Linked DNA regions of Urbifossiella limnaea. The main gene of each other region encodes a partner of the protein of the gene in region 2 in a complex. Links are inferred from orthologs where the notes say so. Each region holds a gene or a part of one and is shown on either strand. Other genes may lie near its edges.

Region 1 (14,511 bases), 1.0 Mb from region 2 along the record:
GAGGCGAGGCGCTTGTCGAGCCACGCGGAAGCGGCCGTCACCGCGGCGCGGTCGGCGGCAGCGGTCCACACGGCGGCGAGCTGCCGTTCGGCGGTGGGCGCCCACACGACGGCGTAACTCATCCCCGCGCCTCCAGGTCGCGGAGGATGTCCTTCAGCGGGCGGCCGGAGCGCTCCTTGCGCATCTCCGCCCGCTCCTCGTCGGTGAAGGGCGACTTCACCCCCGGCGGGAGCATCCCCAACCCCTCGACGGCGAACGTGCCGATCACGTTCCCGTCCGGGTCGGTCAGCTCGGCGCTGCCGGCCTCCCGCAACTGGGCGATCAGGGCAGGGTCGGTGATCGTGATGGACATGCGTGGCCTCCGTGAAGCTGCCCGCATCTTACCCCAGGGCACCGGCCGCGTTCAACCGCCCTCACTCGTCGTCGCCGTCGAAGAGGTGCTCGGCGAGGTACTTCTCGAGGCCGATCGTGCCGATCACGTTCAGCTGCGTCTCCAGCCAGTCCACGTGCTCCTCCGAGTCGTGGAGGATTTCGAGCGCCAGCTTGTGGGTGCCGTTGTCCTTCACCTGGATGCACAGGTTCACCAGCTCGTTGTACGCCGCCACGCCGCTCGACTCGAGCTTCAGGTCCACCTCGAACTGCTCCTTCACGTCGCCGCCGGCGCGGATCACGTCGTACCGGCCGATCTCCGGCACGCCGTCCAGGAACAGGATCCGCTCGATGATCTTGTCGGCGTGCTTCATCTCGCCGATGCTCTCCTCGTAGTGCTTCTTCCCGAGCTTCAGGAAGCCCCAGTTCTTGCACATCTTCGCCTGGATGAAGTACTGGTTGATCGCCGTCAGCTCGATGGTCAGGGCGCGGTTCAGCGCGTCGATGACCTGGTCGTTCCCCTTCATGGCCGCCCCCCCGTAGTTGTTGATGCGGCTGTTGTAGGGGGGCGAAATCCGCTGGCACCCGCGGCCGGCCGGTGGTATCGTTCGTATGTCGGCCCTCCCGCCTGCCCCCGCCCTCCCCGGGCCGCGTCCCATGCCCACGCCCCTCGGCTGTGCCGACTTCCGCCGCACCCTCCGCACCAGCCGCCGCGGCTTCGTGAAGGCCGGCCTCCTCGGCGCCGGCGTCGGCCTCGCCGACGTGCTCCGCGCCAACGAGCTGAACACGCCGAAGCGCGTGAACTCCGTCATCCTGCTGTGGATGCGCGGCGGGCCGAGCCACCACGACACCTGGGACCCGAAGCCCGACGCGCCGGCGGAAGTGCGCGGCGAGTTCGGCACCATCCCCACCCCCGTCGCCGGCGTGCGCCTGTCCGACCTGCTGCCGATGTCGGCTCGAATCATGCGGAAGTGGTCGATCGTCCGCAGCCTGCACCACCACGACGCCGGGCACAGCACCGGCGATCAGATCTGCTTCACCGGGTACAACAGCGGCCCGGCGCCGGACGAGAACGTCCACCCGTCGGTGGGGTCGGTGGTGTCGAAGCAGCTCGGCCACCTCACGCCGCACCTGCCGGCCTACGTCATGATCCCGCGGGTGCTCCCGGGCGCCGGCTCGGCGTACCTCGGCGTGGCGCACAAGCCGTTCGAGACGCAGGCCGACCCGGCCCAGCCCGGCCCGTTCCGCCTGCCGAACTTCACGCTGGCCACGGGCGTGACCAGCGACGGCGCCGCCGACCGCCGCTCGCTCCTGAGCCGCTTCGACACCCTCCGCCGCGACGCCGACACCGGCGGCCAGCTCGACGCCCTCGACCGCTTCCAGACGCGGGCGTGGGACATCCTCACGTCGCCGGCGGCGCGCGACGCCTTCGACCTGGACAAGGAGCCGATGGCCGTCCGCGAGCGGTACGGCTTCCTGCCGGCGTTCGACCCGAAGGCCGCGAACCGCTGCGGCGCCCCGAACTGGGCACAACGCATGCTGCTGGCCCGCCGCCTGGTCGAAGCCGGGGTGCGGATCGTGACGGTTGACCTGCGCTGGTGGGACACGCACGTGAAGGGCTTCGAGTCGCTGCGGGAGGGGTTCCTGCCGCGGTGGGACCGGGCGTACTCGGCGCTGCTGGAAGACCTGGAGGCGCGGGGCCTGCTGGACACGACGCTGGTGCTGGCGTGGGGCGAGTTCGGGCGGACGCCGCGGGTGAACAACGACGCCGGCCGCGACCACTACCCGAACGTGTTCAGCGCCGCGCTCGCCGGCGGCGGCGTGGTCGGCGGGCGCGTGGTCGGTGCGTCGGACGAGCTGGGGGCGTTCCCGAAGGCGAACCCGAAGACGCCGCAGGACGTGCTGGCGACGGTGTACGCGCACCTCGGCGTGGACGTGGGTGCGAGTTACCTCAACAACGGCCGGCCGATCCCGGTGCTGCCGCACGGCAAGCGCATCGAGGAGCTGTTCTGAATCAAGGCATTTTTTGACGGGATGAACAGGACAGGACAGGATGGAAGCCAGAGACAGGAATCATGTTCAATTCTGTCTCTGGCTTCCATCCTGTCCTGTCCTGTTCATCCCGTCAAAAAATCTTCCCCCTCACCGCTTCCGCGCCACGAACACCCGCGGCAACCCCGCCACGTCCTTGAGCGTCTTCACCACGTCGAGCCGCTCCGCGAACAGCGCCGTCACCGCGTCCTGCTGCGTCGCGCCGATCTCGGCCAGGAGCCAGCCGCCGGGCTTCAGATACGCCTCCACGCCGGCGGCGATGCGGCGGTAGAACGCCAGCCCGTCGGGGCCGCCGTCCAGCGCCAGCCGCGGCTCGTGGTCGCGCACCTCCGGCTGCAACCCGGCCAGCTCCGTCTGCGTCACGTAGGGCGGGTTCGTCGCGACCACGTCGAACTGCGCGCCGGCCGGCAGCGCCGCGAACAGATCGCCGGCGCGGAAGTCGATCCGGTCGGCGACGGCGTTCCGAGTCGCGTTGCGGCGGGCCACGTCGAGCGCGTCCGGCGACACGTCCGTCGCCGTGATGATCGCCTGCTTCGCGTTGCGCGCCAGGCTCACCGCGACGCAACCGGAGCCGGTACAGAGGTCGAGCGCGGCCGCGCCGGGCTGCTTCTTCAAGAGCGTCAGCGCCTCGCCGACCAGCGTTTCGGTTTCGGGCCGCGGGATGAGCACGGCGGGCGTCACCTCGAATGGCAGGAGGAAGAATTCCTTCTCGCCGAGGAGGTACGCCACGGGCCAGCCGTCCACGCGGCGCTTGATGAGTTCGCGGAAGGTGGTGCGGTCGGCGTCGGTCGGCTGCTCGTCGTAGCGGACGAGCACGTCGATCGGCTTGCACTTCAGGACGTGGGCCAGCAGCAGGCGGGCGTCGGTCTTCGCGGCCGGGCCGGGGACGTTCTTCTTGGCGAGGAAGTCGGTCGTCCACTCGAGCAGCGCCTTGACCGTCCAGACCGGCGGGGCAGCGGGTGACATGGGTCCGTCCGTGGAAGTGACCGGGGGCGTTCGGGTGGTGTACGGAAACTCCGGCGAGCCGGGAGCGTGAGCGAGCGGAGTCTGACGCATATCGAAGCCCCTCGGACTCCGGTCGCTCACGCTCCCGGCTCGCCGGGTGTTACCCCTTCGCGTGGGCGATCTGCCCCGTGCGCAGCGACCGGTTCGCCAGGTGCGCCGCCGCGGCGGCCGTCACGCCGGCCTCCGCCGGGCAGCTCGGCTTCCGCCGCGCCCGTACCGCCGCCACCCAGTCCGTCAGGTGCAGCAACTCCCCGTCGGGCTTGTCGTAGAAGTCGAGCCCGCGCGTGCCCGTGCCCAGGATCAGCTCGCGCGGCCGGCCCGCCTTGCCGCGGTCGGGGATGAACTCGAACCGGCCGCGGTCCAGGTACAGCGTGCCTTCCGTGCCCATGAACTCGACCATCGCCCCGTTGCGGTTGTTGCTGAACGTGCCCTCGAAGTACACCTGCACCTGCTTCTCGGGGTACCGCAGGATGGTCTGCACCGTGTCCGGCGTCTCCCACACGTCCTTCGCCGAGTAGAAGTCGCCGGCGCTCGCGGCCGTGGCCGGCACGCCGAGGTCCAGGAACCAGTGGACCACGTCGATCCAGTGGACCATCAGGTCGGTGAAGATGCCGCCGCCGAAGTCCCAGAACCAACGCCACTGGCGGAACTTGTAGGCGTCGAACGGCTGCTGCCGGGCCGTGCCGAGGAAGCGCGTCCAGTCCACCTTCGAGGCGTCGAGCGTGTCCTTGAACCGCGTCGCCCGCGCGGCGTTGCGGTTCCACGTGCAGTGAACCTTGTGGACGGTGCCGACGGCGCCGCTCTTGAGGAAGTCGTAGGCGGCGCGGACGTGGGTCATGCTCCGCTGCTGGGTGCCGACTTGCACGACGCGGCGGTGCCGGTCCTGGGCCTCGACGGCGGCGCGGCCCTCGTCGAGGTCGTGCGTCAGCGGCTTCTCGACGTACACGTCCTTCCCCGCGGCGCACGCCGCCACGGTGAGCGGCACGTGCCAGTGGTCGGGGGAGCCGATGAGCACCGCATCGACGTCGTTCCGCGCGAGCAGGTCTTCGTGCCGGCCGGTGGCGAAGGCGGCGGGGTCGGCGAGCTTCTTCCCCTCCTCGCGGTTCGTCTCCCACACGTCGCACACGGCGGTGATCTTGACGTTCGGGATGGTGGCGAGCGACCGCATGAGGGTGCGGCAGCGGCCGCCGGTGCCGATGCAGCCGACGCGGAGGGTGTCGTTGGCCTGGAACCCGCGGGCGGACTCGGCTCCCAGCATCGCGGCGGTGGATGCGAGGAAGGTGCGGCGGTCGGGCATGGGGGTGGCTCCGGGGAGGTACGCCCCACGGTAACCGACGGCCGCGGGGAAGGAAAGCTCCGGGGCGGCGCCGGCAGTTACCAACCCGTTACGCCCCCGGCTCGCACTTCCGGTTAGAATCCCGTCAGACGGTGGAAGGCTTCCCCGATCCGGAGGTTGCTCATGTCCCGCCTGCTCGTGTGCGCCGCGGTCCTCGCCGTGCCGCTCGCCTTCACCCCGGCCCCGGCACCGGCCCAGGAGCCCGCCCGGCCTCGCCCCGTTGCCGCCCCCAAGGCCATCGACCTCGTGCTGTGCCTAGACACGTCCAACAGCATGGACGGCCTCATCGACTCGGCCAAGATCAAGCTGTGGGACATCGTCAACGAGCTGGCCCGCCTCCGGCCGACGCCCGACCTCCGCGTCGCCCTGTACAGCTACGGCAACGACAACTACGCCCCCGCCACCGGCTGGGTGAAGAAGGAACTCGACCTCACCGCCGACCTCGACGACGTGTACAAGGCGCTCAACACCCTCCGCACCCGCGGCGGCACCGAATTGGTCGCCCGCGTCGGCAAGGCGGCGCTCACCGAGCAGCCGTGGCACCGCGGCGCGCTCAAGCTGCTGTTCGTGTGCGGCAACGAGCCCGTCGACCAGGACCGGCAGACGACGCTCGAAGAGGTCGCGGACCTGGCGAAGGGCCGCGGCGTGATCCTGAACACCATCTACTGCGGCCGCGGCGACAGCCACGAGGCGAAGGGGTGGGCCATGTTCGCCGACAAGTGCGGCGGCCGGGCGCTGACCATCGACCAGAACCGCGCCGTGGTCGCGGCCGTGCCGAAGACCGAGTTCGACGACCAGATCCTCAAGGCCGGCGACGACCTCGGCAGGACGTACCTCGCCTACGGCAAGGAGGGGGCGGCGCGGTTCGAGAACCAGAAGGCGCAAGACGCGAACGCCCTGAAGGCGGCCCCGGGTGCCGCCGCGGGTCCGGGCGGGTTCGGCGGCGCCGCCCCGCAGGCGGCGCTGGCGCGGGCCGCGTCGAAGGCCGGCGACCTGTACCGCAACGAGCGCTGGGACCTGATCGACAAGCTGAAGCAGGACAAGGCGTTCGACATCACCAAGGTGCCGGACGCGGAGCTGCCGGCCGAGGTGGCGAAGCTGCCGCCGGCCGACCGCGCCGGGTACGTGCAGAAGAAGGCCGACGAGCGCGCCGCCCTCCAGAAGCGGATCGCCGACCTGACGGCGCAGCGGCAGCGGAAACTCGACGAGGAGCGCGCCAAGGCGCCGCGCAACCCCGCCGACCAGGCCCTCGACGAGGCGGTGAAGGGCGTCGTCCGCGACCAGGCGCGGGCGGCCGGGTTCGAGGTCGGTAACGGCCGCGACGAGAAGAAGTAACCGCCCGGTTCGGAGTTCTGCCGCTCGCGGCGTAGCGGCGTACACGCCGCTACGCCGCGAGCGGCAGATCTCCGAACCACCCACCAACGGAACCCCTCCCATGCGCCGCGCCCTGCCGCTCCTCGCCGTCGGCCTCCTCGCCGCGCTGTCCGGCGCCCGCGCCCAGGACGGCGCCGTCAAGGCCGCCCCGAGCAAGATCACCGCCGTCACCCTCTACCAGCAGACCGCCCTCGTCACCCGCGAGGTCACGCTCCCCGAGGCGCCCGGGCTGTCCGAGGTGGTCGTGTCGCCGCTGCCGGCCCACACGCTCCAGTCGTCGCTGTACGCCGAGGGCGGCGAGGGGATTCGCGTGCTGAGCGTCCGGTTCCGCACCCGGGCCATCGCCGAGGACACCCGCGAGGACGTGCGCAAGGTCGAACTTCAGATCAAGACCCTCACCCAGAAGCAGGCCACCATCCAGGCCGAGCTCAAGGCCGTCGAGGACAACCTGAAGCTGCTCGACAAGCTCGAAGGGTTCACCGCCAAGGGGCTCGACAACCTCACCGACAAGGGGCAGCTCGACGCCGACAAGATCATCGTCCTGGCGAAGTTCGTCCAGGACGACCGCTCGAAGCGGAGCAAGGAGGCGCAGCTGCTCAAGCAGGAGCTGGAGGGGAACACCACGCAGCTGGCGTTCGCCAAGCGGCTGCTCGGCGAGAAGTCCGGCGGCGTGGTCCGCACCGAGCGGGACGCCGTCATCACCGTGGACAAGAAGGCCGGCGCCGCCGCCACGGTGCGGCTCAACTACCTCGTGTCGAACGCCAACTGGCGGCCGGTCTACAAGCTCCGGGCCGGCACCAAGGACAAGGACGCGGTGAGCCTGGAGTACCTGGCCGCGATCGAGCAGCAGACCGGCGAGGACTGGACCGGCGTGAACCTCACCCTGTCCACGGCCCAGCCGCTGCTCAACGCCGCCCCGCCCGACCTGCGCGTGCTGGCTGTAACCGTCGGCGGGCCGGGGCTGGCGATGAGCGACCCGAAGGCGCCCGGCCAGCCCGGCTCGAGCGCCAGCGGCCCCGGCGGAGGGATGCCGAGCGCGTCGGCGATCGCCCGCGACCTGGACAAGCAGGCCAAGGGGCAGCGCGCCGCGGCGGCCGAGAACTACCGCCAGAACAAGGACGACGTGGCCGCCAAGCTCACCAACGACGCCGCCGCCGTCGAACAGTTCTGCGACCTGTTCCTCGACGACGCCGCCGGCAAGGGAATCCCCGGGGCCGCGGCCGCGCGCGAGGGGCCGAGCGTCGCCTACCGGGTGAAGGGTGGCGCCAGCCTGCCCAGCCGCGGCGACGAGCAGGTGCTGGAGATCGACCGGTTCGACCTGGCGCCGAAGTTCTACTACAAGGCGGTCCCGGTGCTGACGCCGAACGTGTACCGCCTGGCGGACCTGACCAACACGAGCGACCACGTCCTCCTGCCGGGCGAGGCGACGATGTACCTGGGCTCCGACTTCGTGGGCCAGACCAAGCTGCCGCTCGTCGCCGCGGGGAAGGGGTTCACGGTCGGGTTCGGCGCCGACCCGCAGTTGCAGGTGACGCGCACCCTGACGGAGAAGAACCGCACCACACAGGGCGGCAACCAGGTGTTAACATTCAAGTACCAGGTGTCGCTGAGCAGCTACAAGCGCGAGCCGGTGCCGGTGCAGGTGTGGGACCGCGTGCCGAGCGCCGAGTCGGCGATGACGATCGCGGTGACGGTGAACAACCCGACGCCGGCGCTGAGCACGGAGGCGGCGTACCTGCGCGAGGACCGGCCGAAGGGGCTGCTGCGGTGGGACGTGTCGCTGCGGCCGGACCAGAACGGCGAGAAGGCCCTGCCGATCGGCTACGAGTTCAAGATGGAGCTCGACCGGAACGTGAACATCGGCGGCTTTTTGGCCCGGTAGCGACTGAGGGTTTCGCCGCTCGCGGCGTAGCGCCGCGGCGCTACGCCGCGAGCGGCGAAGCGAAAGAGGATCACGATGCCGAAGGCACGAATCGTCGTCGTCGAGGACGAGCCCGCCATCCGCCGCGGCGTGTCCGACGCCCTGCGCCTCAGCGGGTACGAGGTCACCGAGGCGCCCGACGGCGCCGCCGGACTCACCGAGGGCGCCGCCGCCGGCGTCGACCTCGTGCTGCTTGATCTGCAACTGCCCAAGCGCGACGGCCTCGACGTGCTCGCCGAAATCCGCCGCACCTGCCCCACGCGGCCGGTCATCGTGCTGACCGCCCGCGGCACCGAGGACGACCGCGTGAAGGGCCTCAAGATGGGGGCCGACGACTACGTCGTGAAGCCGTTCTCGGCGAAGGAACTGCTGGCGCGGGTGGAAGCCGTGTTGCGGCGAACCCTCAAGCCCCCCGCGGAAGTCAAAGCAGTGAAGGTCGGGAAGGGGAGTGTCGATCTCCACCGGCGGGAGGTGCGGTGGCCGGACGGCACCCGGCACGACCTGTCGGAGACGGAGACGGCGCTGCTGAAGTATTTGGTGGTGAACCGCGAGCGGGCCGTGTCGCGGGAGGAGCTGCTGAACCGGGTGTGGGGCATCGGCACGGCCGGGCTGGAGACGCGGGCGGTGGACATGCACATCGCCCGGCTGCGGGCGAAGCTGAAGGACCCGGCCGGCGACGACCACCAGCCGGAGGCGATCGTGACGGTGCGGGCGCACGGGTACATGGCCGGCCCGGCGCTGACCGTGCGTGTGGAAGCCGTGGCGGCGACGTGAGTGCGCCGTCAGGCCGGGGCGCGAGCCCCGTCGGGCGTCTGAACCCCGACGGGGCTCGCGCCCCGGCCTGACGGGTGGATGGTTCCCTCCGGAGGTGTTCTCGTGAGACGGTGTCTCGGCCCGGTCGGCGGGTCGGTCGCGTTCCTCCTGGTCGCCGGGCTGGTGTTCGCCGGCCTCGGCTGGGTGACCGTTGCGGCGCTGCGCGTCGAGGACGCCCAGCGCGCGGCCGCGGCCGAGGCCGCCGTCGCCAACAACCTCCGCGTCGCGCTGTGGCGGCTCGACGGCCGGCTGCTGCCGGCCCTCGGCGCCGAGAACGCCCGCCCCTACCTCGAGTACGAGGCGCCCGACCCGGACTCGGCGTACGGCCCCACCTGCGCGCAGCTCCTGGCCGCGCCGCTCCCCGACTGGATGAAGCTACACGCCCAACTCGACCCGGAGACCGGCTGGGCGTCGCCGCAGGTACTCACGCCGGACGCCCGGCTGAGGTTCGAGGAGGCGTGGCCCGAGCTGACGCCGACGAACGCCACCCCCGACCGCGCCCGCGCCCTCGACGCCCTCCGGCGCCGCCACGCGGCCAAGGTTGCCTACGCCGCCTTCGCCCGCCACGACGGCATACCCGTGCCGACCGACCGCGGCCGCCCCGTCGCCGACGCCGCCCCGGCCAAGATGATGGCGCCGCCCGCCTTCGGCCTGGCCAACGGCCCCGCCGTTCCCGAGCTCGCGCGGCCGAAGGAGGACGAGCGCGTCGCCCCGGCGCCGAAGGCGGTCGATCCGGCCGGCGTCGCCCCGGCCCCGCCGCCGCGCCCGGCCCCCGTCGCCGCCGACAACACCGCCCGTAACGGGGAGTTCGACGCCAACCGCGGCGACCTCCAGTTCCGCCGCCGCGTCGCCGACCTGGCCGCCGACGCTCGCCAGCAGCAGACGTACATCTACCCGCCGAACTACCGGCAGAACACGACTGACCCGCTGACCCAGAACGGCCTCGCCAACAACTTCGCCCGCAACACCGTGCCCGTTAACCCGGGCCAGAACCCGCCCGGCCAACCGGGTCTCGGCGGCATCCTCAACCGGTACGCCGCCCCGCCCGGCCCCGCCGACCGCGACTCGCGGTCCGGCACGAAGGCCGACGAGAACGGCGCGACGGCGATGGCGCAGATGGCGAAGGGCGCCGGCCCCGGCGGCGGGCCGCGTGCCCTGGAAGGCGGCGCGCGAGCCGAGGCGCCCTCGCTCGGCGGGCTGGTCGACTTCCTGGCCCGCGGTCTGAAGGAATCGCAGCAGAAGTACAAACTCCAGGATCAAGACGGCGCCAAGGCGAAGGGCGCGACCGACGGGCTGGCGATGCTCGACCGGGCGAAGGCGGAGCGGATGTTCGCCACCCCCGGCGCCTCCGGCGGGGGCGGCTTCGGCCGCGGTGGCGTCGCCGGCGGAGCCCCGGCCCCCGCGCCCCCGCCGGGCGTCGCCGGGCCGTTCCCGAAGGCGGCCGCCGGCGCCGAGAGTCCGTCGCGCTCCGGGCCGGCGCTGCCGCTCGCCGGTCGGCTGCCCGTGCCCGACTTGAAGGCGGTGCCGCCGGGCGGCCCGCCCGCTGGCGGCACCGCGCCGGCCGCACCCGCCAGTGCGTCCGCCCCGGCGCCCCCGACGCCCACCCCGGTGGTGCCGCCGACGGCGCCGGAAACCGCCCCCCGCGCGCCGGCCGCCGAGCCCGCACCGCCGGCCGACGCGCCGGCGCCGCCGGTCGTGCTGTTCAACGTGCCGCCGGTCGCCGTCCACCTCGGGCCGGTCCGCCCGCAGTGGCTCCCGGCCGGCGACGGCGGCCCCGACTCGCTCGTACTCGTCCGCACCGCCCGGCTCAACGACCGGACCGTCTACCAGGGGGTCGTCCTCGACTGGCCGGGCCTCCAGAAGGTGCTCCGCGAGGACGTGCAGGACCTGTTCCCCCACGCGCAGCTGGTGCCGGTGAAGGCCGGCGACGCCACCCCCGACCGCGCCATGACGGCGCTGCCGGTGCAGCTCGACCCCGGCCCCCCGGCCGCCACCGACGAGCCCGCCGAATGGTCGCCGCTGCGGATCGGGCTGGCGCTGGCGTGGGCCGCGGCGCTGATCGCGTTCGGCGCCATTGGCCTGGCGGGCTGGTCGCTCATCGACCTGTCCGAGCGCCGCATCCGCTTCGTGTCCGCGGTCACGCACGAACTGCGGACGCCGCTCACGTCGCTGCGGCTGTACCTCGACCTGCTGCTGAGCGGTATGGTGCAGGACGAGGCGAAGCGGACCGAGTACCTGGCCACGCTCGCCGTCGAGTCCGACCGGTTGCACCGGCTCGTGGACAACGTGCTGGACTTCGCCCGGCTCGAACGCCGCCGCGCGAGTTCGGACCTGAAGCCGGCGAAGGTGGCCGACGTGCTGGCGGCCGTGCGCGACACCTGGACCGATCGCTGCGGCGCCGACGGGAAGGAACTGATCGTCGTCTCCACGCTGCCGCCCGAGGCCGAGGTGACGACCGACGCGGCGCTGGTGGGGCAGATCGTGGGGAACCTGATCGACAACGCGCGGAAGTACACGCGCACGGCGAGTGACCCGCGGGTGTGGGTGTGGGCGAAGCCGGAGGGGCGGAAGGTGGTGTTCGAGGTGGAGGACCGCGGCCCCGGCGTGCCGCCGCGGGAGCAGAAGCTCATCTTCCGCCCGTTCCGCCGCGGCGAGACGGCCGACACCACCGCCGGCGGCGCGGGCCTGGGGCTGGCGCTGTGCAAGCAGTGGGCGGAGAGTTTGGGCGGCACCCTGGGCTACCGCCCGGCCGACGGCGACACGGGGGCGTGCTTCCGGCTGGAGCTGCCGGGGAAGTGACGCAACCGGTTGCGGCGTGAGTGTTTACCGCTATCGATGTGGCGCCGGCTGGAGCGAACGGACTTTTTTATGAGTCGGTGACATGGTTCCGGGGATCGACCCCCCCTGGGCGGAAACAATGAACCCGGTGCGAGCGTGACCGCGGCCGGGCTGTTTGTAGTGTTCCCGGCCGCGGACCGACGCTATACTCAATTCCGTTCCACCCCACGGGAGGCCGACGATGGGCAAGCTGATCGCGATTCTGGCGGCGTCGGCGGCGGTCGCCGGCGGGGCGACGTTCGCCGTGTTCCACCACCTCGACCCGAACAACTGCCCGCTGTCGGGGTGCAAGACGGCCCAGGTGCGCTGCTGCGACACTCCGACGGAGGCGGCCGCGTCGCCCGCCGAGATGACGGTGGCCGCCGCCGGGCCCGTGGCGCTGTTCACGGAGGGCACGGTGCCGGTGAGCACCGACGCGAAGCCGGCCGGGTGCCCGGCGTGCGCCGCCCGCGCGGCTGCGGCGTGCTGCACGGACGGCGCGACCAGCCGCCCGACGAGCGTGGCCGCCGTCGTCGGCCCGGCCGCCGCGGTGCGCTGAGTCAGGCTTGAATCCCGTCCCGCAGCGGGTCGTCGGCCGAGGCGATGAGCGTCGCCTCGGCCGTGACGTAGGCCGTGCCCGTGACGCTCGGCACCACCACGCCGGGCTCGTCGCCGATCTCGATGCTCCCCTCGAAGACACTTCCCGTCACGCTCTCCTGCCGCCACACGTCGCCGGGCTTCAGTTTGCCGTCGGCGAACAGGCACGCCAGCTTGGCGCTGGTGCCGGTTCCGCACGGGGAGCGGTCGTAGGCGCCGCCGGGGCACAGCACGAAGTTGCGACTGTGGTTCGCCGCGTCGGCCGGGGCACCGAACAGCTCGACGTGATCGACGAGTTCCCCCTCCGGGGTGGCGTTCACGGCGCGGCGCACGGCCGACGTGAACGCCGTGAGCCGGGCCACGTTGCCGACCGCCAGCGGCCCCACGTCGTCGCACTCGCGGACGAGGTAGAACCAGTTCCCGCCCCACGCCACGTCGCCGGTCACGCGCTGGCCGTCCACGGTGACGGCGAGCCCCGCGGCGCGGCGGTAGCTCGGCACGTTGCGGACGGTGACGCGGGCGCCGCCGTGGTACGTCGCGGTGACGACGCCGACGGGGGTGTCGATGCGGTGTTCGCCGGGGGCGAGTCGGCCGAGGTGCGCCAGGGTGACGACGAGGCCGATGGTGCCGTGCCCGCACATGCCGATGGTGCCGACGTTGTTGAAGAAGATCACCCCGGCCGCGCACCCCGGCGCGTGCGGCTCGCAGAGGAGGGCGCCGACAAGCACGTCGGCCCCGCGCGGCTCGTTGACGACGCACGAGCGGAAGGCGTCGAAGTAGTCGCGGAAGCGGCGGGCGCGGTCGGCGAGGGGGCCGGTGCCGAGGTCCGGCCCGCCGGCGACGACGACACGCGTCGGCTCGCCGCCGGTGTGCGAGTCGATGACGGTGATGCGGTTCATCCCGCCGATTGTAGGCCGGCGCGGCTTGTGGTCACCGCCGCGGGGCGGTACGCTTCTGTGGACGGCGTCGCCCTGGCGGGGTGCCGCCCCTGAACCGGCGAGTACGCCTAATCACTGTTCATCGTTGAAGGCGAAGGGGTGGAATGCGTGCGGGGTCGGCGTGGCTTCTGATGGCCGTACTCGCCGGGTGCAGCGGGCCGACAGGCCCGGCTTCGACCGACACGTCCAGCAATGCGCTGCCGTCGCTGGAAGCGCGCGTCGAGTTCCTCCAGCGGTACGTCACGTTCCGCCGTGGGTACACCGACCTGGGGTTCCGCGTCGTGTACCACGACAACGGCGGCGGCCTGGTGCCAGGTCCGTCCGACTGGGACATCCGGGTGGTGGCCACAGTCCCGCCCGCGGAACTGGCCGACTGGGTGCCCGCGGGCGCGGCCGCGACACCATCGGCGGATACGGGTTGGTTCGTTGGTGTTCCCGGTGCAGAGCGTGCGACCGGGATTACCGAGTGGTACGCCGGCCCGGGGTCGGTGGTCGGGATCGACCGCGAGCGGTCGGTGGTCGCGTATCGCCGCTGGACGCGCTGAGCGAAGGCACACGACGCGAACCCTACTTCCCCGCCCCCGGCCGCGTCGCCTTCGCCTTGCGGATGATGCCCAGGACGCGTTCGCGCTCCTCGCCGACGAGCGGCAGCCGCGGCGGGCGGCACAGCTCGGTGCCGTAGCCGCACTCGGTCGACGCCAGCTTGATGTACTGCACCAGCTTCGGGTGCGTGTCCAGGTGCAGCAGCGGCGTGTACCACCGGTACACCGCCCGCGCCTCCTCCCACTTCCCGGCCGTCGCCAGGTCCCACACCAGCCGGTTCTCCGCGGGGAAGGCGTTCACCAGCCCGCTCACCCAGCCGACGGCGCCGAGCAGCAGGCACTCGAGGAACAGGTCGTCCACGCCGGCGAAGATGACGTAGCGGTCGCCGGTCAGGTTGATGATGTCGGTGATCCGCCGCGGGTTGTCGCTGCTCTCCTTGATGCACGCCAGCGTCGGCTCGTCGGCCAGCTCCACGAACATCTCGGGCGTGATGTCGGCCTTGTACGCCGGCGGGTTGTTGTAGACCATGATCGGTCGGTCACTCGCCTTCGCAACGGTGCGGAAGTGGGCCAGCGTCTCGCGGTCGTCGCCCTTGTAGACCATCGGCGGCAGCACCATCAGCCCGTCGGCGCCGAGCTTCGCGGCCTCGGCGGCCCAGCGGCAGGCCTGCGCCGTGGTGTACTCGGCGACGCCCGTGAGCACCGGCACCCGGCCGCCGACGTGCGCGATCGTGGCCTTGAACAGCT
Region 2 (16,440 bases):
AAGACGCCCGGCTGGCGAGGCCGTCCGAGAGCGGCGGCAGCGGCCTGAACGCGCTGTGGAACGACGACCTGCACCACGCCTGCCGCGTGGCCCTCACGGCCCGGAACGAAGGCTACTTCTCCGACTACCTCGGCACGCCGCAGGAGCTGATCAGCGCCGCGAAGTACGGCTTCCTGTACCAGGGGCAGCGCTACCGCTGGCACGCCCGGCCGCGCGGCCGGGCCGCGTTCGACCTGAAGCCGCACAACTTCGTAGCCTTCCTCGAGAACCACGACCAGGTTGCCAACAGCTGCCGCGGCCTGCGGCTGAATCAGTTGGCGAGTCCCGGCAAGCTGCGGGCGCTGACGGCGTACCTGTTACTCGGCCCGGCGACGCCGATGCTGTTCCAGGGGCAGGAGTGGGCCAGCACCCGGCCGTTCCTCTACTTCGCGCACCACGAGCCCGACCTGGCGAAGCTCGTCCACGAGGGCCGCCGCGGCGAATTGAAGCGATTCCGCAGCCAGTCATCGCCGGCCGTGCTGGCCCAGGTCGCCGACCCCGCCGCCGCCGAGACGTTCTTCGCGTCGAAGCTCGACTGGTCGGAGCGCGAGCGGCGCCGCGACTGGCTCGCGCTCCACACCGACCTGTTGGCGGTGCGCAAAACCGACCCCGCCTTTCACCCCGGCGTGCGTATCGACGGGGCCGTCATCAGCCCCGCGGCGTTCGTGCTGCGCTACATCGTGGACGGCACCGACGACCGACTATTGGTCGTAAACCTCGGCCGCGACCTGAAGCTGGACCCGATCCCCGAGCCGCTGCTGGCGCCGCCCGACGGCGCGACGCGCTGGGCGGCCGGCTGGTCGAGCGAGGAGCCCAGCTACGGCGGTCACGGCACCGCGCCGCTGGACACCGACCTCGGCTGGCTCATCCCCGGCGAGTCGGCCGTGTGGCTGGCCGGGGACCGCGGGGTATGATGGAAGGATGATCGCGTTGCCGTCCGTCCCGCCCGAGGCCCGTCCGCGGCTCGCCCCGCTCCGAGGGCTGGAGGCGGGCGAACTCCTGATCCACGAACTGTACCTCAGCGTGCAGGGCGAATCGACCTTCGCCGGGCTGCCGTGCGTCTTCGTCCGCACCAGCGTGTGCGACCTCCGCTGCTCGTGGTGCGACACGCCGCACGCTTTCACGCGCGGCGAGCGCATGCCGCGCGCCGAGGTGCTGGCCCGGGCGCTGGCGTTCGACTGCCCGCTGGTCGAGGTCACCGGCGGCGAGCCGCTGCTGCAACCGGACGTGCTGCCGCTGATGGCCGAGTTGTGCGACGCCGGCCGCACCGTGCTGCTGGAGACGGCCGGCGCCCACGACGTCGGCCCGGTGGACCGCCGCGTCCACGTTATCATGGACCTGAAGTGCCCGGACAGCGGCGAGGCCCACCGCAACCGCTGGGCGAACCTCGACGCCCTGAAGCCGACGGATCAGATCAAGTTCGTGGTCGCCAGCCGCCGCGACTGGGAGTGGGCCGAGCGCACGATCCGCGAGCACGCGCTCGACCGGCGGTTCGTGTGCCTGGTGTCGGCCGTGTTCGGGGCGGTGAAGCTGTCCGACCTGGCCGACTGGCTCGTGGCCGCGAAGCTGGGGGACGTGCGTATGCAATTGCAGATGCACAAATTCGTCTGGGACCCAGCCGCCCGCGGCGTGTAGAACGCCCATGCCAGTCGGCGCAACTTGCGGCCGCGGCCCGGCGGCGATACAGTGAGCGGATTGGACCCGCCGCCCCTCTCCCCGGCGGCCTACGCTCCCCCGCCCGGCGGCGGACCCCATGAGCCGGCCGTGACCACCTACCGCCGCTTCCGCAACACCGACCCGCCGGCCCTTGCCGACGTCTGGAACGAGGCCCACACCGCCCGCGGGGCGTACCCCGTCCGCACCCCCGCCCTGCTCGAACGCTGGATCTTCAGCAAGCCTTACTTCGACCCCGACGGCTTGATCGTCGCCGCGGACGAGGAGAGCAACCTCGTCGAAGGGTATGTCCTCGCCGGGTTCGCCCCCACGGCCGAGCTGAACGCCCTCAACTTCGCCGAAGGGGTCATCAGCTCCGTGGCCGTACGGCCGACGGCGCGGCGGAAGGGCGTCGGCCGAGGACTCGTCTCGGCGGCCGAGGAGTACCTGATCCGCAAGGGCGCCCGCACCCTCCGCGCCGGGCCGACGTGGCCGCAGTGCCCGTTCGGGTTCGGCCTGTACGGCGGCACCAACGCCCCCGGCTTCCTCGCCTCCGACCCCGACGCCGACCCGTTCTTCCGCGCCCTCGGCTACCAGCCCGCCGGCCAGACGGCCGTCTACCAGAAGAAGCTCGACCAGCCGATCGCACTGGCCGACGCCCGGTTCGGCATGTTGCGCCGCCGCTACGAGACGCAGGTGCTCCGCGCCGCCGCGGTGCAGAGCTGGTGGCACGACGCCGTGTGGGGCACCCTCGAACCGGTCGAGTTCCGGCTCGTCGACAAGCTGGCGAACAACTTCCCGGCCGCCCGCGCCGTCGTGTGGGAGCTGGAAGGCTACGGCTGGCGCTGGGGCACGCCGTCGGCCGGCATCCTGGACATGCAGGTGCGGCCCGACCTCCGCCGGCAGGGGATGGCCAAGCTGCTCGTGTCGCAGGTGCTTCGCTTCCTTCAGGACCAGTTCTTCGGCGTGTGCGAGCTCCACGCCCCCACCGACCGGGCCGACCTGACCGGGCTGTGCAAGGCGGCCACGATGGAGCTGGTGGACACCGGCACGACGTACCTCAAGCCCGTGCCCGAAGACCGGCAGGTGCCTCTGAGACAGGCCACGGGGCTCACTCCCGTCGGGGTCTGACGCCACGACTCACATTCGGACCGCGATGCTTATTTCCGGCCGAGGGGGGTCGATCCGCGGAACCATGTCACCGACTCATAAAAAAGTTGGTTCGATCCTGCGGCGGCACCAGTTTCGTCGGTAAGTGCCTGTCTAAATTGGCGTTCGGCCGCGGCGTCACGGCCGGGCGTGCTTCTGGAAGAATTCCCACATTCGTCCGTTCACGTCCACGTCGGTCGTGGACCGGCCCGTGAGGCCGCCGAGCGACGGCCGGCCGAACCAGTTGTGGCCGCCGCCCTCGACCGTGTAGACCACCACCTCCGCGCCGCCGGTGCCGCCCGCGAACGTCTTTCGCTTCACCTTGCACCCGTCGTCGGGGTCGGCGTCGGGCAGTTCCGCTTCGACCGGCGCCGCGGCGCAGCCGTTGGCCTTCGCCCACGCCGCCGCCGTCGCCTCGACCGACTTGAACGCCGGCCCCTTCCCGGTCCTCGGCGTGCCGGTCATCGGCACGAAGGCGTCGTCGGTGCCGTGGAAGTGTAGCACCGGCACCGGCCGCTTCGGCGCCGGCTCCTCGTAGGTCATCGTGCCGCCGACGGCGCACACGGCGGCGAACGCGTCGGCCTGTTCGTTTGCCAGCTTGTACGTCATCATGCCGCCGTTGCTGAACCCAGCGGCGTAGACGCGCTTCGGGTCGACCGCCGCCACCGCCTTCAGGTCGTCGAGCAGGTCGCGGGCGAACACCACGTCGTCGGTCTTGTTCACGACGAACGGGATGCCGCCGGAGTTCCACGTCGGAATGAGGCCGGTGCCGTCGGGGTAGGCGACGACGAACCGGTGCTTGTCGGCGACGGCGTCGAGGCCGGTGACCGCGCGCATGATGCGGGCGGTCATACCGGCCCCGTGGAACACGACCACGACGGGCGCCGGCGTCTTCGCGTCGAGCCCCTTCGGGACGTGGACCAGATACGTGCGCTCCTTACCGCCAGACTTCACCTTCCGCGCGGCGACGGGGACGGGGGCGGCGGGCGTGTCGGCCGGCGCGGCGGCGGCCAGCAGCAGGACGAGGAGGGCGGCGTGGCGCACGGGGGGCTCCGGGAACGGGCGTGGCGGGTCGCCGTGCGATTATCGTACGCCGGGACAGTTGCGGTTGCACGGGCGGAATCGTTGTGCCTAGAATCCGCGGTCCACGGACGGACGCGTCCCGCACGCACCGGGAAGGAAACCGGAATGGCCCTGGCAGTCCCGCCCGGCGGCCCCACGCCGCCCACCCCGCCGCCGGCCGCGGTCCCCGTCCCCGTGCCGACCCGGACGCGCCGCCCGAGCCGCGCCGCACCGCCCCGGACGCCCGACCTGTCCGTCGTCGTCGTCAACTTCTGCCAGTGGCGCAACACCGCCCGCCTCGTCACCCAGCTCCGCCGCTCGATCGCCGCCCGCACCGGCACGGCCGACGTGGTCATCGTCGATAATCACTCGCCGTCCCACCCGGTCGTCCGCCGGCTCACCGCCCTCCGGGGCGTCACCGTGCGCCGGTTCGGCCGCAACCACGGCTTCGCCCGCGCCGTGAACCGCGGCTGCCGCGTCGGCCGCGGCCGCTGGCTGCTCCTCCTCAACCCCGATGTGACCGTCCCCGACGGCTTCCTGGACGAGGTGTTGGCCGCGGTCCGCCGGCTGCCGGCGAACGACCCGCGGGCCGGGGTCGTCGGCTTCCGGCTGATGAACCCGGACGGCACCGGGCAGGCGTCGGCCGGGCCGTTCCCGACGCTCGGCAACACCGTCGGCGGGATGATCCGGCCGCGCTCCCGGCGGAAGTGCCGGCACGTCGACGCCGCCGACCGTACCGCCGTGCCGTGGGTGACCGGCGGCTGCCTGCTGGTGCGCCGCGACTGCTTCGAGCAACTCGGCGGCCTGGATGAAACTTTCTTCCTCTACTACGAGGACGTGGACCTCTGCCGGCGGGCCGCGGACGCCGGCTGGGGCGTGTGGTACGACCCGCGGCTCGAAGTGACGCACCACTGGCCGCTGCACGCGCGGCGGGTGCCGCCGCCGCTGCGACTCATGACGCGGCACGCGCTCCTGACCTACGCCCGGAAGCACTGGCCGGGCTGGCAGGCGGGCGCGCTGTCGTGGCTGGTGTGGGCGGAGGCCGGCGTGCGGCAGGCGTGGGCGGCGGTCCGCGGCGACCGCGACGCGGCCCGCTGCCACGCCGAGACGCGCCGGTTGGTCGGCGACGTGGCCCGCGGCCGGCTCGAGGCGGCGCGGAAGCGCATCCGCACGGCGGCGGCGTTCCTCCACCCCGTCGCCGCCGAGCAGGACGGGCGCACGAGCTGACGCGACCGCCGAACAAATTGGACCTTGATATCCAATTTTCTCGGGGTATGCTGGTCGTAGCCTGCCACACGACCCGCTCCGGGGCACTTCCACATGTCCGCTTCCACCCGCACCGGCCTCGCGGCCGGGCTGTTCGTGCTCCCTCTCGCGCTGGCCGTGAGCCCGACCCGGGCCGACGAGGAGGGGGCCGACCGCCGCGTGCCAGTCGCCGTAGCCCGGGACCGGGCGAAGCTGGCGCACGAGGTCTACGTCGCCACGCTCGACTCGATGCACCACCATTTCTTCCGCCGCGACCGTGCGGTGCTGCCGGCCCGCGCGCTGGAGGACGTGTTCACCCAGGTCGGCCGGCGGACCGGGGTCGAGGCGAAGTGGATCGCCGTGAACACCCCGGCGATGTCGACCGACCACGAGCCGAAGACGGCCTTCGAGAAGGAGGCGGCGGCCGCGATCGCGGCCGGGAAGGACTCGTACGAGCGGGTCGAGGGCGGCGTCTACCGGCGGGCCGGGGCGATCCCGCTCGGGACCGGGTGCGTCAGCTGCCACACCCGGTTCGCGACCGCCCCGGACAAGACGCCGCGGTTCGCCGGGCTGGTCCTCGGCGTGCCGCTGAAGGGCGAGTGAGGCGGCCCGGTTCAGCCGGTCCCGATGTCCTCGACCCACCGCATTGACGGGTGGATCCGCACGTACTCGATCGCCAGGTTCTTGGCGACGATCCGCCGCACCGTCAGGGCGACGTGCCGGCTCGTGCCCGGGGTGCAGCGGGCGAGGAACTCGTCGTCCGAGATCGGCGGGAACCGGGTCTTGAAGTCCTCCTCACGGAGCACGATTGTCGCGTAGATGCCCAGCACCACGGCCACGACGGCCGCCCCGATCATCACCGCGCCCATCGTCTCACCTCCGTCTCGGTCACCCGGACTCCGCACGAACCGACGCCACCGTGCCGAGTCCCCGGCGCTGCCCATCGATACACCAATGGGGGAGATGGACGCCCCACCCCCGAGGGTTCTCTGATGACGTGGCACGACTCCCGCGACATCGGCGAGCAGCTGTTCGAGAAGTTCGGAAAGCTGAACCCGCTGACCGTTCGGTTCACCGACCTGCACAAGCACGTGCTGGCGCTCGACGGCTTCGAGGGGAAGCCGGAGGCGTCCAACGAGAAGCTGTTGGAGGCCATCCAGATGGCGTGGTACGAGGAGTGGGAGGACGAGTACGGCGAGTAACTTATGCCGGCGGCGTCGCCCGGCCGGCGCGGCGGCGCGACACCCACACGCCCGCGAACGCCAGCGGCACCACGAACGGCAGCCACGGCGCGACCGCCACCCCGACCAGCGCGATCCACTCGCCGACCGTCACCAGCAGGCTCCACGAGCCGCCGAACGTCGCCGCCACGCGGTCGCCGAACGTCGGCGGCGTCGGCGGCGGGTCGGCCGTCGGCGGGACGTAGTTCGCCTCCTCGCGCAGCTTCAGCGTCACCGTCGAGAACGCCGCCTTCGCCTCGATGTACTTCTGCCGCCCCTCGGCCTTCTCGATCTGCTCGCGGATCGGCAGCATCTGCCGGCGGATGGCCAGCGACTCCTCCACCGACCGGGCGCGTTCGGTCAGCAGTTTCAGGAGGTTGTCCTCCTCGGCCTTCAGGTGCTTCACGCGGATCTGGATGTCCACGAACTCGTCCGTCAGGTCGTCGGAATCGACCTTGTCGCGCTCGGGGACGCCGAGCGGCCGCAGCGCGGACATGAAGGCGCGGAACTTCCCCGCCGGCACCTCGAGCTTGAACGTCGCGGTGCGCTTGCTGCCGGCGTCGCCGCGCGACTCGGAGCTGACCAGGCGGCCGCCGTTGGCCGTGAGAAGCTCGTCGACCTGCTTGTCGGCCGCGTCGAGGTTCTTGACGACGAGGTCGAGCTGCGCGGTGTAAACGATCTTGCGGTCGACCGGCTCGGCCTTCGGTTGCCCGGCGGGCACCGGAACCGGTGCCTGGGCGGCAACCAGCGGGTCGAAGACGGCGCCGGCCGGCGCCGCCTCGCGCGCGGCCCGGTCCGGGGCGGGCGGGCTACTCGCGCTCGTCGGCTTGATCGCGGAGCCGACGAATGAGAACGACTCCCTAAAGGCGTGTTTGGTACTGGTGGCGAGGAAGACGCCCCCGACGATCAGCAGGACAATCGTCACGCCGAAGACGACGAAGAACGGCCGCGCCGACCCGCGGGCAGCGGCGGCAGGTGGGCGAACCGGCGGCTCGGCGGGGATCACGGGTCGTCCCTCGGCTGGGGAAAGGGGGCCGCAGTCCTACGGCTTCTTGTCCTTCTTCTCCGTGTCGCGGATGGCCTTCACGGCGTCGTCGGTCAGCTTCTGCCAGTACTTCTTCTCGTCGTCGGTGGTGCCGCGGGTGCGGAGCCGCTCCACGGCCGGGATCGCCGCCTTGCTCGTCGGGCCGAACTGCACCAGCGTCGTGACGGCGGCCAAGACCACGTCGGCGTCCTCGGCGGTGAGCGCCTTCACCACGTCGTCGATCTTGCGGGCCGCGGCCGGCCCGATGTTGCCGAGCACGTTCAGCGCCTGGAGCCGCGGGCCGACCTCCTTGTCGTTCGCGTACTTCGCCACGGCCGACAGGTTCTCGTCGTTCAGTTCCTTCGGCTCGTACCGCATCAGCACCAGCCGGGCCATGATCTCCACCTGCTTGTCGCGCTCGACCACGCCGGTCGGCGACGGCGACTCACCCGTCTTAGGGGCGGGGGCCGGGGCGAGCCGCTTCTTGATGCTGGCGACGTAGGCCGCCACCCGGTCCTCGGACCGCGGCGGGTCGGCCTTCAGGTCCTTCAGCGGCGGCGCCTTCGGGTCGCGCGGAGCGAGCGGCGGGCCGAGGATGACGAGCGACTGGTACGCCTCCATCCGCACCGGGGCGCTGTGGTCGGCGGCGAGCTTGAACAGCGCCTCCTGCGCCCGCGCGCTCGGGCCGGAATGGTCGTTGTAGGCGATGCGGCCGAGGGTAAACGCGACGGACCGCCGCGTCTCGTAGGCGAAGTCGATCATCGGCGGGCCGACGAGGTAGTTGACCGCCCCCTCGGCCTTCGACCCGAACGCGGCCAGCGTCTGGATGGCGTGGAGGCGGGCGCCGCCGCCGCTGGCCCCCTGCTCGGCGGCCAGGAACAGGATGCGGACGGCCTCCTTCACGTCCGCGTCCTTCTCCAGCCCGACGGCGCCGACGGCCTCGTAGGCGCCGGCGCGGACGCCGGGGTCGCGCTCCTTGTCGGCGGCCATCCGCTCCAACACCGCCTTCGGCCAGTCCCTCTCCTGGCGGACGATCTCGGGGCCGAACCCGGGGATGGTCCGCAGCGACCGCTCGCGGACGGCCGGGTCCAGGTCGCGGGTGTCGCGGATGGTTTCGGCGAGCGTGCGGCCGTTGATCGTCTTCGGCCACTCGGCCTTCACCGACGTGCTGCCGCCCTTGTCCTTGTCCTTGTCCTTGCTCTCGGGCGGCGGGGGGAACACCGGCGGCGGGGCCGGCGGCTGCGCGGCGACGCCCTTCCCCGGGTCGGCCGGCATCGGCGCGACCGGCGGCGGCATCGGCACCGACCCGTAGGCGACGAACGGCGGGATCGGACTCGGCGGTGTGGCCTCGGGCGCCGGCGCGGGGGCGGGCGGCTCTTTCGGCGGCGGCGGCACGTCGGGCGACGGGCGGGACGGGGCGGCTTCGGGTTCCGGTCCGGGGGCGGGCTGCGGCTTCTTCCCACACCCGGCGAGCGCCATCAGGGCGGCGAACAGGATGGTGTTGGCGGTGGTCGGACGGCGCATGACGGCTCCTCGACTGCTCGGCCCCGTCGTTTTACAACGCGCAGCATACTCCCTCCGTTGGCCCGCACGCAACCGCGCCCGGGCGAGCCGCCCGCCGTCAGGCGGCAGGCGGCTCGCCGAGTCACACTCCCACCGCCGCCCGCGCCGCGCGCGGCGATGGCCGCCACGGCGGCCGCCAGTCGTTCGCCTCCAGCAGGTCCGCCAGCTCGGCCAGCGACGGCACCGCCGTCTCCGGCCGGTACGTGTACCGCGGCAGGTCGTCCGGCTTCGTCCCGCCGCTGAACACCAGCACCGTGTGGAACCCCAGCTGCACGCCGCCCAGGATGTCCGTCTCCATCGTGTCGCCGACCATCACCGTCTCGTCGGTGCGGAGGCCGAGTTCCTTGCGGGCGGCGCGCATCATCACCGGGCTCGGCTTCCCCACGCTGAACGCCTTCACGCCCGTCGCCGTCTCCAGCATCGCCACCATCGCCCCGCACCCGGGCCGCACCCCGGCCTGCGTCGGGCAGTTGGGGTCGAGGTTCGTGGCGATCAGCTTCGCGCCGCCGAGGATCATCCGCACCGCGGCCTCGACCTGCTCAAGGTTGAACGTCCGCCCCTCGCCCACGACCACGTAGTCGGGGTCGTGATCGACCACGGCGTACCCGTGCTGGTGGAGCGCGGTCAGGAGCCCCCCTTCCCCGATGACGAAGGCGGTGCCCTCGGGCTTCTGGTCCGCCAGGAAGCGGGCCGTCGCCATGGCGCTGGTGAAGACGTGCTCCTCGCCCACGTCCACGCCCATGCGGGCGAGCCTGGCCGCCACGTCGCGGCGGGTGCGCTGGCTGTTGTTGGTCAGGAACAGGAACGGGATGTCGTTCTCGCGCAGGCCGGCGACGAACCGGTCGGCGCCGGGGATGAGCGCGGGGCCGCGGTACAGGACGCCGTCCATGTCGATGAGGAACCCGAACCGCGGGCTGCTGCCGTTGCTGTGCATGTCGCCTCGGAATACGTGCGAACCCGGCCGGCGGGGCCGGGGGGCGGAATCGAGAGGTCGAGAGGGGGAGAACGAAGGGGTATAACGCAGTTGCCGTGCCGGCGGGCGTGTGGGACCGATGACGTTTACTAACCGGCGGTACGGGCAGGGGTTGGGCGGCCGGCCGACGATCGCCCCGCGGCCCGAACGGCGGCGAGGGTGCGTAACCAGTGGGCAGTCCGGCGGGTTGAGAGCGTTCAGCCCGGAGGGTGCCGGGGCATCACGGACCCGGCACCGGCTCGACCGGCCGCCCCTGCCACGGCCCGCAGCCCTCGGCGGTGTACTCCAACCCGGTCCGCGGCACCATCGTTTCACCCGGCTGACTCGACGGCGGCGTGCGCCGCCACGGCACCCCGCCCACCGCGGACTGCCGGCCGACGTCGAACAGCAGGCGCATCTCCTCCTTCTTGAAGGTCATGCTCCCCGGCTCGATCTTCAGCGTCGTGGGCACAGCGTTGAGGTGGAAGTTCGACCCGGTCACGGCGCACAGGGCGTACATCTTGTACGCGCTCTCGCGGAACAGGGCGTACATCGTGTTCGACACCGACGCCGCCATCACCTTCAGAAACCGCGGGTTCTCGTCCAGCGGGTCGCGGTAAATCTTCCCGGACGCGACGATGTACACGTTCGACCCCGGCGGCAGGCCGCGCGGCGTCTGGACGAACGCCTGGATGACGTTCCCGGCGTCGACGTGGAGTTCCTGGTAGCGTTGGCCGTTCAGCTCGATGTCGAACTCGACCGGCGGCATCACACCCGGGATCGAGCAGGCCGCGATCATGATCTTGTACACGAGTTCGCGGGCGTCCGGCCGGCCGCTCGTGGCCACCGCGCCCACGTCCCACACGACGGCCCGCTGGGTCGTCAGGCTGACGGTGGCGACGAACAGCCGGCGGCCGGCGTGGTGGGCGGCCCGCATGTCGGCGAACGCCTCGTCGTCCAGGTTCCGCTCGACGAGTTCGCGCAGCGGGGCGGAGGTGGCCAGGCCGCGGTTGAACAGCAGCCCGCGGACCGGACGGAAGCGGAGGATGTCGCGCTGCCCGACGTTGTTAAACTCGCGGGCCAGGCGGGCGTCGTACTTCGGGCCGAGGAACGCCAGCGACGCGATGAGGGCGCCGCTGCTGATGCCGGTACACACGTCGAACGTCGGCCGGGTGCCGTTTTCCGTCCAGCCGCACAGAATGCCGGCGACGTAGGCGCCGTACTTGCCGCCGCCGGAAATCACGAGCACGTTCTGCGGCCCGCCGGCGGTCGGCATCGGCAGCATGCCGTCGCCGAACACGGACGCGAGCCCGTCGGAGAGGGTGCTGTCGGGGTCGGGGTACGGGTCGGGCGGCGGGGTGCGGTTGTACCAGCTGCTGTCGAGGAGGTTGGTCGGCGGGTTGGTGAACGACCGGGGGGTGCAGCCGAGCGCCGCCGCGAGGGCGACGACGAGCGTTGCGGCGAGCAAGTCCGGCAGCCGCGGCCGTCGGCCGCGGGTCGTGATCGCCATGTCGCCCCCAGAGAGTCCCCCGGGGCGGGGGATACCGCGGGGCCGGCGGCGGGTCAAGGCGAGCGCCGGACCCGCCCCGGCTCGCCGCGCCGGGCGCGACTTCCTACGATAACGAGTCTCACCCGAGCCCCCGGAGCCGAGCCATGAAGAAGGGCATCCACCCGAACTACCGCGCGGTCGTGTTCCACGACGTGTCGGCGAACGTGTCCATCCTCACCCGGTCGTGCGTCGAGACCGACGAGACCGTCAAGCACACCGACGGCAACGAGTACCCGCTGTACAAGGTGGAAATCTCGAGCGCCAGCCACCCGTTCTTCACCGGCAAGATGAAGTTCGTGGACACCACCGGCCGGGTCGAGAAGTTCCAGAACAAGTACAAGAAGGTCGGGTACGGCCAGAAGAAGTAAGCCGGCGGTTTGGCCGGGCATTTTTGACAGGATAACAGGATGAACAGGATGCCGAACCGAGCAAGGGTTCGGCATCCTGTTCATCCTGTTATCCTGTCAAAAGTTTTCTCGCCCCTGGGACGGCACCCATGATTCCCGCGATGGACCTGAAGCTCGCCCGGTTCCGCGAGCTCGAAGCGCAGATGGCCGACCCCGACGTGGCCGGCAACCACGCCCGCTTCTCCGTCGTCGCCAAGGAACTCGCCGCACTCACCAAGCAGGTCCGCCCGTACCAGGAACTGCTCGAGGTCGAGGCGGCCGTCCGCGGGGCCGAGGCGCTGCTCGCCGACGCCGACATGGCCCCCCTCGCCGAGGAGGAGCTGGCCCAGCTCCGTCCCAAGCGCGACGCCCTTCAGACCAAGGTCGAAGACCAGCTCCTCGTCGATCCCGATGAGGACTTCGACACACTCATCGTCGAAATCCGCGCCGGCACCGGCGGCGACGAGGCCGCCCTGTTCGCCGGCAACCTGTACGAGATGTACACCCGCTACGCCCGCACGAAGGGGTGGCACGTCGAGGAGATCGCGTACAGCCCCGGCGAGGCCGGCGGGTTCAAGGAGGTCAGCTTCGGGGTGAAGGGCGACGACGTGTACCGCTGGCTCCGCTACGAGTCCGGCGGGCACCGCGTCCAGCGCGTCCCGGCCACCGAGACGCAGGGCCGCATCCACACCTCGGCGGCCACGGTGGCGGTGCTGCCCGAGCCGGACGAGGTGCAGGTGACGATCAACCCGCAGGACATCGAGTGGGAGCGGATGCGGGCCGGGGGCGCCGGCGGCCAGCACGTCAACAAGACCGAGAGCGCCGTCCGCATCTGGTACAAGAAGGGCACTCCCGAGGAGATGGAGGTGAAGTGCCAGGACGAGCGGAGCCAGGGGAAGAACTACGAGCAGGCGATGCGCGTCCTCCGGAGCCGGCTGTTCGAGAAGCAGCAGCAGAAGCTCCACAAGGAGCGATCCGACATGCGCAAGAGCCTGATCGGCACCGGCGACCGGAACGCCCGCATCCGCACCTACAACTTCCCGCAGAACCGGGTCACCGACCACCGCATCGAGTTCACACTCTACAAGCTCGACACCGTCATGACCGGCGAGATGGACGGGATCATCCAGCCGCTGCTCGACCACGCCAGGCGCGAGAAACTCGGCGGAGCTTGACCCGGCGCCGGCTTCCAGCCGGCCGGAATCCCGAGTCAAACTCACGCCGCCTGCAAGTTGTGCCGTGCGCGGTGCAATCTTGCACAGCCCGTGCGCGACTGACCGGCCTTGTCATATTACCGTCAGTCGCTTTATCCCCTGATTTTTAAGCGACTTACGGCGTCAAGACGTGGATATTCCCGGTCCGGCACCGGCATTGCTTTGTGACCCCGACATCGAAGGACTGCCGCTTCGGTGCCTCCTCCACTCCCGGAACGCCAGTTTGTCGCACACGACCGGAAGTCCCGGTCGATCGGCCCCGGCCTGCACCCATGAATCCCAGGACAGGTGACCCCGTGCATCCGCTCCTCGAAGCCGGCATGACGCGCCAGGATCAGGAGGTGGTGGAACTCCCTCTGCTGCTGCCGAAGTGGCAGGCGGTCGAGTTGGAGGCTGCCGCACGCCAGCGCGGCATGACAATGGGCCAGTTGCTCCGCCGGGTGATCCGCGAGGTACTCGACGACGCCGGCACCGGGGCGCGGTCCTAACTCGGCCGCCGGTGTGAACGAAAAAGCCCACCCGTTGCAACGGGTGGGCTTTCCGTTTGGTCACTTCCGGAACGCCGGCGCGGTGCGGTCGCCGCGCGACAGCAGGTACGCCATCAGGTCGAGCACCTCGTCCTCCTTCAGCGTGTCGAGCAGGCCCGCCGGCATCATCGACAGACGCGACGGCCGCATGCTCTCGATGTTGTTGCGGTTCACGTCGGCCAGCGCGTTCGGGTCGAGCATGTTCGTGTTCACCTTCACGACGTCGCCGTTCAGGTTCACGATGCGGCCCACGACCACCCGGTCGTCGGCCGTGCGAATCTCCACGGCCGCGTACTGGTCGCTGATCTCCTTGTTCGGATCGACGATCGACTCCAGCAGGTCGCGGGCGTTGAACCGGCCGGCGGCGCCCGACAGGTCGGGGCCGTAACTGCCGCCCTCGTTGTCGTAGCGGTGGCAGGCGAAGCACTTGGCGGCGCCGAACAGCCGGCGGCCCTTCTCGAAGTCGCGGCCCCCGGCCAGCCCCTTCTCCAGCGCCGGCGCCAGGTCGGCCATCGTGTACGCCTTCACGAACGGCCGCGGCGCCTCCTCCGGGATGCGGACCGCCCCCGGCTGCGCGTCGATGATCGGCTTCAGCGCCGTCGCCTCGGCGGGGGTGAGCGTGGCGACGGCGTCGGCCTTTATCCGGCGGATGAACCCGGCCATGCTGTTGCCGCCGCGGAAGTTGGCGGCGCGGAGGAACCACGTGAAGTACTGCTGCCGCAGTTCGGGCGTCCACCCGGTGCGGAGCACGCGGAGGGCGCGGAGGTATTCGAGTTGCTCCTCCTGCGTCGGGGCGTCGGCCAGGAGTTTCATCGTCTTCGCGGCCGCGGTCGGGGATTCCAGGAAGACTAACACCTGACACAACTCGGCGTTCACGAGCCGGTTCTTGGCCGGGAAGGCGGCGTCGAACCGGACCGCGAGTGCCGCGGCGTCGGCGGCCTCGGGCTTGCCGTAACGGTTGAGCACGACCTGGTACGTCCGCAGCAGGTCGAGCTTTCCGGTGTCGTCGAGCTTGGCGGGGTCGATGCGGCCGAGCGCGGCGAGAAGCTTGCCGCGCAGGTCGGCGCTCGGCGGGGCGGCGCCGGGTGCGCGGTGGAACGGGTCTTGCGCGCCCACCCGGGCCAGTGCGAGCACGGCGGGGATGGCCTTGAGCGGGTCGGCCTCGGCGAGCGCCTTGTCGGCCCACGTCGGCGTCGGCTGGTGTTCCAGCGCCACGCGGGCGGCGAACGACGCGAAGCGGTCCTTCGAGTCGAGCAGTTTCCACGCCGCCGGCACCGCCTCGGGCGCCTGCTTCGTGTGGTACTGCTCGACCGCCAACCGGTCGGCGCGGGACACGCCGGCGGGGCCGTCGCCGCGGCGGGTCGTCGGCGGCTCGACGCCTTCGCCGGAGTACGTGACGCGGTACAGACCGCTGGTGGTGCGGCGGCCGCCGATGGTGAAGTACAGGGCGCCGTCCGTCGGGTTCACCACCAGGTCGGTCAGCGGCAGCGGCGTGCCGGTGATGAACTCCTCGACCTCACTCTTGTAGCCGCTCCCCTCCGGCGCGAGGTGCACGGCGTACAGCTTGCCGTAGCTCCAGTCGCAGATGAACAGCGCCTGCTGGTAGCGGGCCGGGAAGCGGGCGCCGTAGCCGAAGGCGACGCCGGTCGGCGAGCCGGGGCCGATGTTCGCCACGCCCGGCAGGTTGTCGAGGTAGTACGGCGGGAACTTGCCGGCCCCGTTCCGCCAGCCGAACTCGCTGCCGCTCGTGACCAGGCACACGCGCGTCGGCCGGTACCACGGCGTGTTGAAGTCCCACTCCATGTCGGCGTCGTAGGTGAACAGGTCGCCGGCGGCGTTGTACGCGGCGTCGTACTGGTTGCGGAAGCCGACGCTGAACAGCTCCCAGTTGGTACCGTCGGGCGACACGTTGTAGATGGCCCCGCCCGGCCCCATCACGCCGGCCATGAAGCCGTTGCCGTCGGGGAGCCGCGGGAGCAGGTGGTCTTCGCCCCACACCGGCGGCACGCGGGTGGTGTCGAACTTGGTGAGGGCCGTCTGGTTGCCGCACACGACGGTGAGGCGCTTGCCGTCGGGGTGCTTCAGCACCGCGTGCGGGCCGTGCTCGCCGAGGCCGCCGTTCTTGTAGCCCTCGAACTTCCGCAGCAACTGCACCCGGTCGGGTACGTCGTCGCCGTTCGTGTCGGTGACGCGGTACAGCCCGCCCTTCTCGTTGTGGTTGACGACGACGTACAGCGCGTCGAAGGCGTACAGCAGCCCCTGCGCCATGCCGATGTCCACCGGCAGTTTCTCGACCCTCGTGTCGGTCGACTTGCCGTTCAGCGGCGGCGGCGTGATGCGGTACAGCGCCCCGTACTGGTCGGAGGTGACGAGCCGGCCCTTCGGGTCGACGCACAGCGCGACCCACGACCCCTGCTCGGCCTTGGGGACGGTGTAGAGCAGTTCGACCTTGAAGCCCTTGGCGACCTTCATGGTCGCGGGGTCGGTGGCCGGCGACGCCTTGGCGGGAGCCTTCGGCGGCGGCTGGGCGGCCTTCTTCTTGATCTGCCCGTCGGCGGTCGGAACGCCGGCGACGGTGAACACTGCGGCCGCGAGCGCGGCGAGCGCGACGGCGAGTCGAACGCGGGGCATCGGGGAGGGCTCCGTGCGGGTGGTGGAAGTGTATCAAGAAGTGCCGCCGCTTGCGGCTTCGCGCTGGGCGACGCGAAGCCGCAAGCGGCGTTACTGGGCGCTGAAAACTCGCTCGGCGCGCGTCACGTTCCCGGCGCGATCTCGCACCGCAACCGTCAGCACCGCACGCGGCGTAGTCAGCGGCGCGGCCAGGGGGAGTTCCCACACGCCCGGCCCCGCGGGGCGG

The links.
Region 1: the proteins of prfA (region 2) and prmC are in contact, whole or in part, in a crystal structure (PDB 2B3T), measured with the Escherichia coli proteins. The link is inferred for Urbifossiella limnaea from one-to-one orthologs.

The regions. Positions count from the first base shown.
Region 1 is NZ_CP036273.1:6,188,844-6,203,354, reverse strand. What follows is about bases 1,450-4,241. They hold prmC (peptide chain release factor N(5)-glutamine methyltransferase), read right to left. Parts: upstream 3,388-4,241; coding sequence 2,512-3,387; downstream 1,450-2,511. Other genes in these bases: ETAA1_RS25230 (Gfo/Idh/MocA family protein), read right to left, coding at 3,527-4,241; ETAA1_RS25240 (DUF1501 domain-containing protein), read left to right, coding at 1,450-2,382. In the rest of the region: ETAA1_RS25255 (hypothetical protein), read right to left, coding at 1-122; ETAA1_RS25250 (hypothetical protein), read right to left, coding at 119-352; bfr (bacterioferritin), read right to left, coding at 414-896; more of ETAA1_RS25240, read left to right, coding at 1,027-1,449; more of ETAA1_RS25230, read right to left, coding at 4,242-4,723; ETAA1_RS25225 (vWA domain-containing protein), read left to right, coding at 4,886-6,097; ETAA1_RS25220 (mucoidy inhibitor MuiA family protein), read left to right, coding at 6,198-8,018; ETAA1_RS25215 (response regulator transcription factor), read left to right, coding at 8,094-8,831; ETAA1_RS25210 (sensor histidine kinase), read left to right, coding at 8,934-11,669; ETAA1_RS25205 (hypothetical protein), read left to right, coding at 11,890-12,246; ETAA1_RS25200 (proline racemase family protein), read right to left, coding at 12,248-13,183; ETAA1_RS25195 (hypothetical protein), read left to right, coding at 13,327-13,767; ETAA1_RS25190 (dihydrodipicolinate synthase family protein), read right to left, coding at 13,790-14,511. UniProt on the Escherichia coli protein: Methylates the class 1 translation termination release factors RF1/PrfA and RF2/PrfB on the glutamine residue of the universally conserved GGQ motif, i.e. on 'Gln-235' in RF1 and on 'Gln-252' in RF2.
Region 2 is NZ_CP036273.1:5,188,108-5,204,547, forward strand. What follows is about bases 11,131-13,984. They hold prfA (peptide chain release factor 1), read left to right. Parts: upstream 11,131-11,952; coding sequence 11,953-13,017; downstream 13,018-13,984. Other genes in these bases: ETAA1_RS21175 (patatin-like phospholipase family protein), read right to left, coding at 11,131-11,417; ETAA1_RS21180 (type B 50S ribosomal protein L31), read left to right, coding at 11,561-11,824; ETAA1_RS32270 (hypothetical protein), read left to right, coding at 13,353-13,544; ETAA1_RS21190 (c-type cytochrome), read right to left, coding at 13,605-13,984. Also shown: treZ (malto-oligosyltrehalose trehalohydrolase), read left to right, coding at 1-953; ETAA1_RS21125 (radical SAM protein), read left to right, coding at 961-1,674; ETAA1_RS21130 (GNAT family N-acetyltransferase), read left to right, coding at 1,804-2,823; ETAA1_RS21135 (extracellular catalytic domain type 1 short-chain-length polyhydroxyalkanoate depolymerase), read right to left, coding at 2,980-3,885; ETAA1_RS21140 (glycosyltransferase family 2 protein), read left to right, coding at 4,030-5,130; ETAA1_RS32265 (c-type heme family protein), read left to right, coding at 5,224-5,751; ETAA1_RS21150 (hypothetical protein), read right to left, coding at 5,763-6,017; Fe-S cluster assembly protein IscX, read left to right, coding at 6,141-6,350; ETAA1_RS21160 (DUF4349 domain-containing protein), read right to left, coding at 6,352-7,374; ETAA1_RS21165 (HEAT repeat domain-containing protein), read right to left, coding at 7,411-8,916; ETAA1_RS21170 (HAD-IIA family hydrolase), read right to left, coding at 9,038-9,889; more of ETAA1_RS21175, read right to left, coding at 10,149-11,130; more of ETAA1_RS21190, read right to left, coding at 13,985-16,214; ETAA1_RS21195 (HzsA-related protein), read right to left, coding at 16,305-16,440. UniProt on the Escherichia coli protein: Peptide chain release factor 1 directs the termination of translation in response to the peptide chain termination codons UAG and UAA.